Regions from separate parts of the Citrobacter sp. KH_055_1 genome, predicted to be linked through region 1. Evidence: predicted binding sites of a transcription regulator. Region 1 holds the regulator's gene; each other region holds the start of a gene.
The links. The regulator LexA, encoded in region 1, represses DNA repair genes until DNA is damaged. The targets are predictions, from matches to a motif close to TNCTGTATGTACATACAGNA.
Positions count from the first base shown of each region.

Region 2: sbmC (DNA gyrase inhibitor SbmC) is a predicted target of LexA. The motif match lies at 1,712-1,731, and genes of this name have one in related genera.
Region 3: sulA (SOS-induced cell division inhibitor SulA) is a predicted target of LexA. The motif match lies at 1,223-1,242, and genes of this name have one in related genera.

Region 1 covers NZ_CM174473.1:4,414,324-4,417,606, reverse strand. The annotation lists gene plsB (glycerol-3-phosphate 1-O-acyltransferase PlsB) at 1-367, opposite strand, end outside; gene AC3ITF_RS20770 (diacylglycerol kinase) at 538-906, shown strand; gene lexA (transcriptional repressor LexA) at 1,016-1,624, shown strand; gene dinF (MATE family efflux transporter DinF) at 1,756-3,075, shown strand; gene AC3ITF_RS20755 (CsbD family protein) at 3,212-3,283, shown strand, end outside.
Region 2 covers NZ_CM174473.1:1,856,620-1,859,902, reverse strand. The annotation lists gene AC3ITF_RS08575 (FUSC family protein) at 62-1,120, opposite strand; gene sbmC (DNA gyrase inhibitor SbmC) at 1,228-1,695, opposite strand; gene dacD (serine-type D-Ala-D-Ala carboxypeptidase DacD) at 1,820-2,992, opposite strand; gene phsC (thiosulfate reductase cytochrome B subunit) at 3,143-3,283, opposite strand, start outside.
Region 3 covers NZ_CM174473.1:3,039,904-3,043,186, reverse strand. The annotation lists gene ompA (porin OmpA) at 1-336, opposite strand, end outside; gene sulA (SOS-induced cell division inhibitor SulA) at 692-1,201, opposite strand; gene AC3ITF_RS14495 (TfoX/Sxy family DNA transformation protein) at 1,418-2,032, shown strand; gene yccS (YccS family putative transporter) at 2,010-3,283, opposite strand, start outside.

The DNA of each region.
Region 1 (3,283 bases):
CCATCTGCACATCCAGGTCAGGATTGCTGCGATGCAGATCGAGATAGTTATGGAACAGCTTGATGGACTCTTCTTTTGGTGTGTAATAGGTGAACACACGCGGACCGCCGTGAATAAACACGTAGCGCGGCAGTAAAGTCCCGTCTATCTCCAGCGGTTCCAGGGGATCGGGAAGATCGTGCGCCAAACATTGGGCACGTAGCGTCAGCAAGTCTGCTTTTGAGTTGTACGGTAGGACGTACATAATGGGACGAGACGTATCGAGCCCCAACTCCGGGGCAGGTTCTGCCGGAATAGACTTGCTTTTTACCAGGACGCTTAATGGTAAATTCAGTAATTTGTAGTAAATTCGTGGCCAGCCGGACATAAACGATGTAAAGCCTCTGGTTAATAATGCAAATGCGCTGCAAGGATATCAGAAAGTTTAGTGAATTTCTGGTGTATCCCGTCATACTTCGCGCTGCTTTGCCACACCCTGAAACAAACGGGGTAACGTTACAATGACATTGACGCTAATAATGTAAAAAGGTTCTTTTGATGGCCAATAATACCACTGGATTCACCCGAATTATCAAAGCTGCTGGCTACTCGTGGAAAGGTTTTCGCGCCGCATGGATAAATGAAGCGGCATTTCGTCAGGAAAGTGTTGCCGTACTGCTGGGCGTCGCCATCGCCTGCTGGCTGGACGTCGACGCCATTACCCGTGTGTTGTTGATTGGTTCAGTAATGCTGGTGATGATCGTTGAAATCTTAAACAGCGCTATTGAAGCAGTGGTCGACCGTATTGGATCGGAGTATCACGAACTTTCCGGTCGAGCGAAAGATATGGGGTCGGCGGCTGTTCTGCTGTCTATTTTTGTCGCCCTGATCACCTGGGGCATCCTGTTGTGGTCCCATTTTCGATAAGGATTCCACAACTTCATAAATCTCCTGTTTTTTGTGCAGTTTGCGGTTCCAAAATCGCCTTTAGCTGTATATACTCACAGCATAACTGTATATACACCCAGGGGGCGGAATGAAAGCGTTAACGGCCAGGCAGCAAGAGGTGTTTGATCTCATTCGGGATCACATCAGCCAGACAGGTATGCCACCGACGCGTGCGGAGATCGCGCAGCGTTTGGGATTCCGTTCCCCAAACGCGGCTGAAGAACACCTTAAAGCGCTGGCGCGTAAAGGGGTGCTCGAAATCGTCTCTGGCGCATCGCGTGGTATTCGTCTGTTGCATGAAGAAGAGGTAGGATTACCGCTTGTAGGCCGCGTTGCTGCAGGTGAGCCGCTGCTGGCGCAACAGCACATCGAAGGCCACTATCAGGTTGATCCATCCCTGTTCAAACCTAATGCTGATTTCCTGCTGCGCGTCAGCGGTATGTCAATGAAAGACATTGGTATTATGGATGGCGATCTGCTGGCAGTGCATAAGACACAGGACGTGCGTAACGGCCAGGTGGTTGTTGCCCGCATTGATGATGAAGTGACGGTTAAACGCCTGAAAAAACAGGGCAATAAGGTCGAGCTTCTGCCAGAAAACAGCGAGTTCAAACCGATCGTTGTCGACCTGCGTGAGCAGAACTTCACCATTGAAGGACTGGCCGTCGGCGTTATCCGTAACGGTGAATGGCTGTAACGGTCTGTTGATTTCCTGTAGGCCGGATAAGACGGTTACGTCGTCATCCGGCAACGTGCCCGGTGGCACTCTGTTTACCGGGCCTGTACGATTTTTTCCAGTATCTCTAACGTCTTCTCAGGCTCTCCTGTATGCCTTTTTTTACCTCCTCTGATAAAGCACTCTGGCACCTTGCCCTGCCAATGATTTTCTCCAATATCACCGTTCCCCTGCTGGGACTGGTGGATACGGCTGTGATTGGTCATCTGGATAGCCCGGTCTATTTGGGTGGTGTCGCCGTGGGGGCGACGGCAACCAGTTTTCTCTTTATGCTGCTGCTCTTTCTACGCATGAGTACCACCGGGCTGACGGCTCAGGCATTTGGCGCAAAAAATCCGCAGGCGTTGGCCCGAGCACTGGTGCAGCCGCTGATTCTGGCTTTGGGGGCGGGGGCGGCAATTGCGCTATTTCGTACGCCGATTATCGATCTGGCGTTACACATCGTGGGGGGGAGCGAAGCGGTACTGGAACAGGCCCGGCGCTTTCTTGAAATCCGTTGGCTCAGCGCGCCTGCCTCGCTGGCGAACCTGGTACTGCTTGGCTGGCTGCTGGGCGTTCAGTACGCGCGAGCACCGGTGATCCTGTTGATTGTCGGCAATATCCTCAACATTGTGCTCGATATATGGCTGGTGATGGGGCTGCATATGAACGTGCAGGGCGCCGCGCTGGCGACGGTGATTGCCGAATATGCCACGTTGCTGATTGGCCTGCTGATGGTGCGCAAGGTTCTCCACCTGCGCGGTGTTTCGCTCATGATGCTGAAACAGGCATGGCGCGGAAACTTCCGCCGTCTGATGGCGCTTAACCGCGACATCATGCTGCGTTCGCTGTTGCTGCAGCTGTGTTTTGGTGCGATTACGGTACTCGGGGCGCGTCTCGGGGGCGATATTATTGCGGTCAACGCCGTTCTGATGACCCTGTTGACCTTCACCGCCTATGCGCTGGACGGATTTGCCTATGCCGTGGAAGCGCACTCTGGTCAGGCTTATGGTGCGCGGGATGGCAGCCAACTGTTGGATGTCTGGCGCGCGGCGTGTCGACAGTCGGGCATTGTGGCGATCCTTTTTTCACTGGTCTATGCCCTGTTTGGCGAGCACATTATTGCGTCGTTGACCTCACTACCGCAGATTCAGCAACTGGCCGATCGTTACCTTATCTGGCAGGTGGTGTTACCACTGGTGGGCGTCTGGTGTTACCTGTTGGACGGCATGTTTATTGGCGCAACGCGTGCTGCGGAAATGCGTAACAGTATGGCCGTTGCCGCTGCGGGATTCGGCTTAACCTTATTCACGTTACCGCTGTTAGGCAACCACGGTTTGTGGCTGGCACTCGCCGTTTTTCTGGCGCTGCGCGGACTCTCGCTGGCTTTTATCTGGCAGCGTCACTGGCGAAATGGCACCTGGTTTGCCTGAGTCGTATGGTTAAAAATTCCGAATAATAAATAGAACTCAGAATCACTGACTACACTTATTCTCACGTCCAGCAAAAACATAGCGTGTCTGGACGCAGCACTCTCGCTATTCACAACCTAACGATGAGGATTTGATGATGAATAAAGACGAAGTCGGTGGTAACTGGAAGCAGTTGAAAGGTAAAGTGAAAGAGCAATGGGGCAAACTG
Region 2 (3,283 bases), 2.2 Mb from region 1:
ATCATACCCTTAATCGTTGCTGAATCGAAGCAGCAGTAGAACCAATCCCCTCATCTGCGCTTTATTTGCGCAAAGCACGACAGATTAAATGTGAGAGGAGTTCCAGCTGTCGTGCCATCTCCATATTCAGCCAGACATAACCATGAATAGGCGTTTCTGCAACGTTGTCGCCCTTATGTTCATCAATCAGCTGACGCATCTCGGTCACCGTATCATTGAGTTTTTCGGTGTTGGCAAGCACCGGTTGCGGATTACCTTCATAGAGAGCGTGCGTTATCGTCAGCAGTGCCTGTTGCATTCTGAGCTGAGTTTCACGCAGCGTATGCGCATTCAACATCACAAAATGACTGGACCGCGTTGCCCACAGCGCGTTGATTTGCAGTTCAAGCATGCACACCAGATTCCGATTAATCGTTTGAATGGCTTCAAAAACTGATTTTTGAATGCGCGTTTCTTTGCTGGCCGGAATGATTAAGCCGCGCATTTTAACGACGTCACTCAGCAACTGCTGTAAGTGCTTATCCAGCCGGGGTTGTTCGAGTAAGTTGGGTGATAGCGCGGCCTGATATACACGGTTATAGCCGGTAATGCAGTGCGCCAGTTGGATACGCCAGTGTATAAATGCGCGTTGCGGCCAGATCCAGGTAAACAGCATTGCCAGTAGCGAGCCGAGAATCACATCCCCCCCGCGCCAGAGTGCCGTGTTCATATCGCCCGCAGGTGCGCCAACCACGACGGCCAGCGTGATGCCGATCAGCAGCGCCTGATACGGTTTTTTACCCAATGCCAGCCAACCGCACAGGAACATCGCCACCGCACACCATATCAGCATAAGCGGCAATGAAAAGAGCTCCAGCCGGAGCGCCACCAGCCCAAGGACCGAACCCAGAATCGTGCCACCAATACGCTCAAAAGCTCGGGGGACGACATTGCCCCAAAAGGAAATCGGCCCCATGATCACCACCAGCGTGATCAGAGGCCAGGTACCTTCAGGGATGTCCAGCAGGCGAACCAGCAGAAAAGTGAGAAGAAACGCCAGCGAGATGCGAATACCATGCACCACACGATAATGACGATACAAGCGAATTTCAAAAGGACTCAGTGACTTATCTGCACGCACTCATGCACTCCGTCAGGGAATAGCAAAGAACAGAATTGTACCTGTTTTTTCAGTGAAAACATCACCGTTATCAACAGGCCTTTTATCCTGATTCACACCCAAAACCGTTACTTCGCCTGCACCGGCACGTACATTTCAATATCCCAGTATCCGTCCTCCACACCATTGTTTCGGTAAATTTCAAAACACGGTTTGGCCGATAACTGCCAGGACGAATCCTGCAACAGACGGTCAAAAAACTGATACCAGGGTGTGGCAAAGTCATGGTTTTCAACACGGGCAACGGCCACGGCATAGTCGCCGCCCGCCAGTTCAGTCAGGATCACCCCTTCGCTGTTTTCGGGGATCTCAAAACCTTCAGGCACTGAAACTACGGTATCGCAGCGCAGTTTATCTGCCGGAACCACGTCTGGGTTGTCGTAATAGACGGCTATCCATTCCAACGGCACAATCTGGTTACCGTCGACCCACATAACCAGCTGTTCAAACCCCTGCTTTACCGTGTGTTCCCACGGTCCAACCATGTGAAACCCGGCAATCCTGCGTCTTTCTACCTGCTTTATCTCATACTCCATATAACCTCCTGCATGGCACTGTATAAAAATACAGTATAATTTCTACGTATTACGGCCTCAAGGAAATAGTGATTATTATGTGAGCAGATTCGCAGTCTTGCCAGTTTGGTGCACAAACAGAAATCTACACCTTATGGTGAAAATAATCGCTCAGGCGCGAAAACACGCCCCCCTCACCGACTGACTCCAGCGTCATCAGCGGCCAATGCGCCACCAGCTGATCCCGGTCGTAGAGTTCAATTTCGCCCACGCGCTGATGTGCGGCAATGGGGGCGACCAGCTCTTTCTTATCAAGCACATACTTTGCTTTAATATTCGCCACTTCGGCTTTAGGCAGCGCCATCCAAAAATCCTGCTCGGTACCGAGACTGATTTTTTCTTTATCGCCATACCAGATCCGCTCAACGCCGACCTGCTTACCACTACGCAGAACCTGCACTGTGTCAAAGTTTTGCTGTCCCCATTGCAGCAGCTTACGCGCCTGATCTTCACGCCCCTTCGCACTCTCGGCCCCCATTACAACGGCGATTAATCGACGCTGTCCGTCTACCGCAGATGCAATCAGGTTAAACCCGGCACCAGAGGTATGTCCCGTCTTTAGCCCATCCACGTTCAGGGTTTTATCCCACAATAAACCGTTACGATTCTGCTGGGTGATGCCGTTCCAGGTGAGGCTCTTCTCGCTGTACATATGATAGAAATCAGGCTCGCCGTGAATGATAGCCCTCGATAACACAGCCAGATCGTAAGCCGAACTGTGCTGGCCTGGGGCATCCAGTCCGTGCACCGTTTCAAAATGGGTGTCCTGCAACTTCAGCTTTTGCACATAACTGTTCATCATCGCGACAAACTGTGGCTGCCCACCGGCGATATAATCCGCCAGCGCAACGCAGGCATCGTTGCCGGAATCGACAATTAAGCCGCGACTTAAATCACGTACTGAAACGCGGTCACCTTGTTTTAGAAACATTAACGATGAACCGACAAATACCGGATTGTCTTTCGCCCACGCGTCACGCCCAACGGTGACAATATCTGACGGGCTAATACGCTGGCTGTCGATGGCGCGGTCAACAACATAGCCGGTCATCAGCTTGGTCAGACTGGCGGGGTTACGCTGCTGGTGCTCATTACCTGCGGTAAGAATTTGGCCTGTGGTGTAATCCATCAGCACCCACGCACCCGCATTGATAGCCGGAGGTTGGGAAGCAAAACTGGCGACATCCGCCGCAAAGGCGGAGGAAAAACTCATCGCGAAAAGGGAAGCGGCAATAAACAAACGGCGTTTCAACAGCATGTCCTCAGGAAAAGGAAAAATAGCCGTTCTTTTTACGGAAATTCTGAAGAACAAACAGGGATAAATTGCAAGAAAATGTGACTTAAGGCACATTTTCTTGCAATGGAATGCAGGTATCAGATAAACGGGTAGTGATAAATTCGCACTACATTACCCTTTACGCGGTGATACATCTGCGTGATGGCTGCGATGCCGGTGATAGCCGTCGATCATGCTGCGAAAGATTTGCCCTGGCGTGTCGCCCAGTGTGCACAGGTAGATATGCGCACATATAAACAGAATGCCAATAAT
Region 3 (3,283 bases), 1.4 Mb from region 1:
GTAACCCAGTTTAGCGGTCAGTTGAACGCCCTGAGCTTTGAAAGCGCCGTTTTGATGAGTGCCGTCGGTGTAGCCTTTGTACGGCATACGACCTAACCAGTCGTAACCCATTTCAAAACCAACGTACGGGTTAACCTGATAACCACCGAACGCACCAGCACCCAGTTGGCTTTCGTGGGTAGGACCGGCGTTGTTGATCTGGTTGTTGCCTACGTCATGGAACTGAGACCAGCCCATTTTAGCACCAGCATACCAGGTGTTATCTTTCGGAGCGGCCTGCGCCACGGTAGCGAAACCAGCCAGTGCCACTGCAATTGCGATAGCTGTCTTTTTCATTTTTTGCGCCTCGTTATCATCCAAAATTCGCCATGACTATCTCCAGAGAGATAACACGGTTAAATTCTTCACCCGGGGATCAGTTCAATAGTTACTCTACCGATATCTGCGGCTTAAGCCGAGCACCCCTGGCGATGTAAAGTCTACAACGTAGTTGAAAACTTACAAGTGTGAACTCTGTCAGGCATATGAAAAAAAAAGGCTTGTATACACAATATTTAACATTTATGGCTGATTAATTGAACTCAAAACTTCTCTAAAACCGCTTCTGACAGGCGTTCACACAAAATATGCGTTATATCTCAATGGCAGATTGAGGTATGAAAAAAAATTCCAGGATTAATCCTAATTTTACTTAATGATACAAATTCGAGTGAATTTTTAGCCCGGAATGCTGTCTCCCCGCAAGTGCCTGAGCGCGAACAGGACGCATAATAAATCCCATTGCGTTCCCTTCATCTGCAGCTTTCACCAGTTCTGCATGTTCATCTTCTGTTAATTCTTCAGTCAGCCAGCCAATAACCACGCTGTAATTGCCGGTGCGCAGCGCGCGAACCATCGATTCTAACGTGTGGCAGGGAGATAGTTGACTTATTTGCATAACTTTCGTTAATGGAAGCCCCGCTGATTGCACCCACTCACGGCTCAGCTTTTGTTGTGGCGTAAGCCAGAGCTGCCAACGTGATTGCTGCCCTAACTGCTGAAGCAGGGGTAATAGCAGTAATTGCGTCATCATGGGCTGGTCCTCGCGATAGACCACTTCACTGATAAGCCCGGCAGTCGCATTTTCTGAAGAAACGCGCGCACTATTGCTTGATGTTGAAGAGAACGACGAAGAACGATTTGCGTAGCCTGAAGTGTACATAATCAATCCAGCCCTGTGAGTTACTGTATGGATATACAGTAACCCTGCTATCACTAAAGATCAACCTTATTTTCGGAAACAGACTCGCAATTTTTAGCCGTCGTGGCGGGAAATATAAAATTCATCTTGCCCCTTGGGGCTAAGTTGCCTATCGTCGTCATTAACGGATCTGTTACTGGAAATCATTCCATTATCTTATGATTTAAAAGGACTTTTATGAAAAACCTCTCTTATGCCAGGATCTATAAATCACAAGAATATTTGGCCTCTTTAGGTACAATTAGCTACCGCTCTTTATTTGGCAGTTATAGCTTGACGGTGGGCGATACGGTCTTTGCAATGGTTGCCGACGGTGAGTTATACCTGCGGGCCTGCGAGCAAAGCGTACAGTACTGTGTAAAACATTCCCCGGTCTGGTTGACGTTTATGAAGCGGGGACGTCCCGTGATACTCAACTATTATCAAGTTAATGATGCGCTGTGGCGAAACCATCCGCAGTTGGTGTCTTTATCACGATATTCGCTGGATGCCGCAGTAAAAGAAAAACAGACGCGTGTTTCGCAACACCGGTTACGGGAACTGCCGAACATTTCCTTTCATCTGGAGACCCTACTGAGTGAAGCCGGGATTAACGATGAGGGTACATTACGCACCCTGGGTGCTCAAATGTGTTGGCTAAAGCTTTTGCAAATTAACCCATCGCTGACAGTGAAAATTCTTTATGCGCTTGAGGGCGCAATCAGTGGGATACATGAAGCAGCACTCCCGGCGGTTCGCCGCCGGGAGTTGGTTGAGTGGGTGAGTTCACTTAAGCCTGAACCGGGTTACTAATGGGTAATGCCGCGATTTGTTGCTGTAACCGACTGATTTCTGGTAACAGCGCAATCAATAATCCAACCTGTTGTACGACCAGCGGTTCTTTGGTGTCCTGGCTCGGTTCAAGATGTTGAATCCGTTGTTTAAGACTTTCCAGAGCCTGGTATACGCGCTGCTCGTCAGCGGGTTGATGATGAAGCGCATCATCAACATAGCAGACCGCGTCGTCCAGTAATGCCAGGACTTCCGGGTTAGTCAGCTGTTCCCGGTGAGCGCCGAGAGCGGAAATATAGCTGGTGAAGGTATGGTTGAGGCACAGCAAACGGAATGCCATTTCGCGCGTTTGGGCTGTAACATCTGGTTCACTCGACATGTTCGACACCACGGAAGCAAGCTCCGCATCACGGTTATGTGCATCACGGCGGGCAATTCGGTATGCCAGACGGTTATCACGGCCCTGATGATATTGCTCAAGGATAGCGTCCAGATAGCGGCAGTTAGCATCCGTTGCTCGTTCGATGACCCGTGGTAAATTACGAAAACGCCAGTCTGGCCAGATAAAACTGACGGCAGCCCAGGCAATCGCACAGCCGATCAGCGTATCGATGACTCGCGGCAGTGCGACCTCGAACCCTTCTCCCAGCAGGTTAAAGCATAATAATACCAGCAGGGTGATAAATATGGTCGCATGGGCATACTGTACGTTGCGAAAGGCGAAAAAGAGCACGCCGGTAATCACCAACAGGATGAGCTGCCCTTCCAGAGAGGGGACGAACCACAAAATGGGTAAACCAATCGCTATTCCGACTAAGGTACCAATAATTCTCAGGGCCAGGCGATGTCGGGTGGCGTTGTAGTTTGGCTGACAGACAAACAGACTGGTTAGCAGGATCCAGTATCCATGGTTCATACCGGTTATCTGGATGATGGCGTATCCGACACAGAGCACCAACGACATGCGGATAGCATGGCGAAATAGGGCTGACTCGGGGGTGACGTTACGGCTCAGACGCAACCAGATATCGCTGAACCCATGTGGGCTGTCATCGGCAAGCTGATTTTCGGACTCATTGCGCGAAATGACCTGCGCCTGCTCGGACTCAATTGTTGCCAATTGCGCGTCGATAGCACGCAGGTTAGCGAGCAAAAATCCCAATGTTTTAAGCAAGTCTGCAGGCGCACCATTAACACGCATGCGCTCAAGTGCGGCATCGATATGGGTGAAAACGCGCTCAAAATGTGGGTCATGTTGGTAGGGTGTGCGCA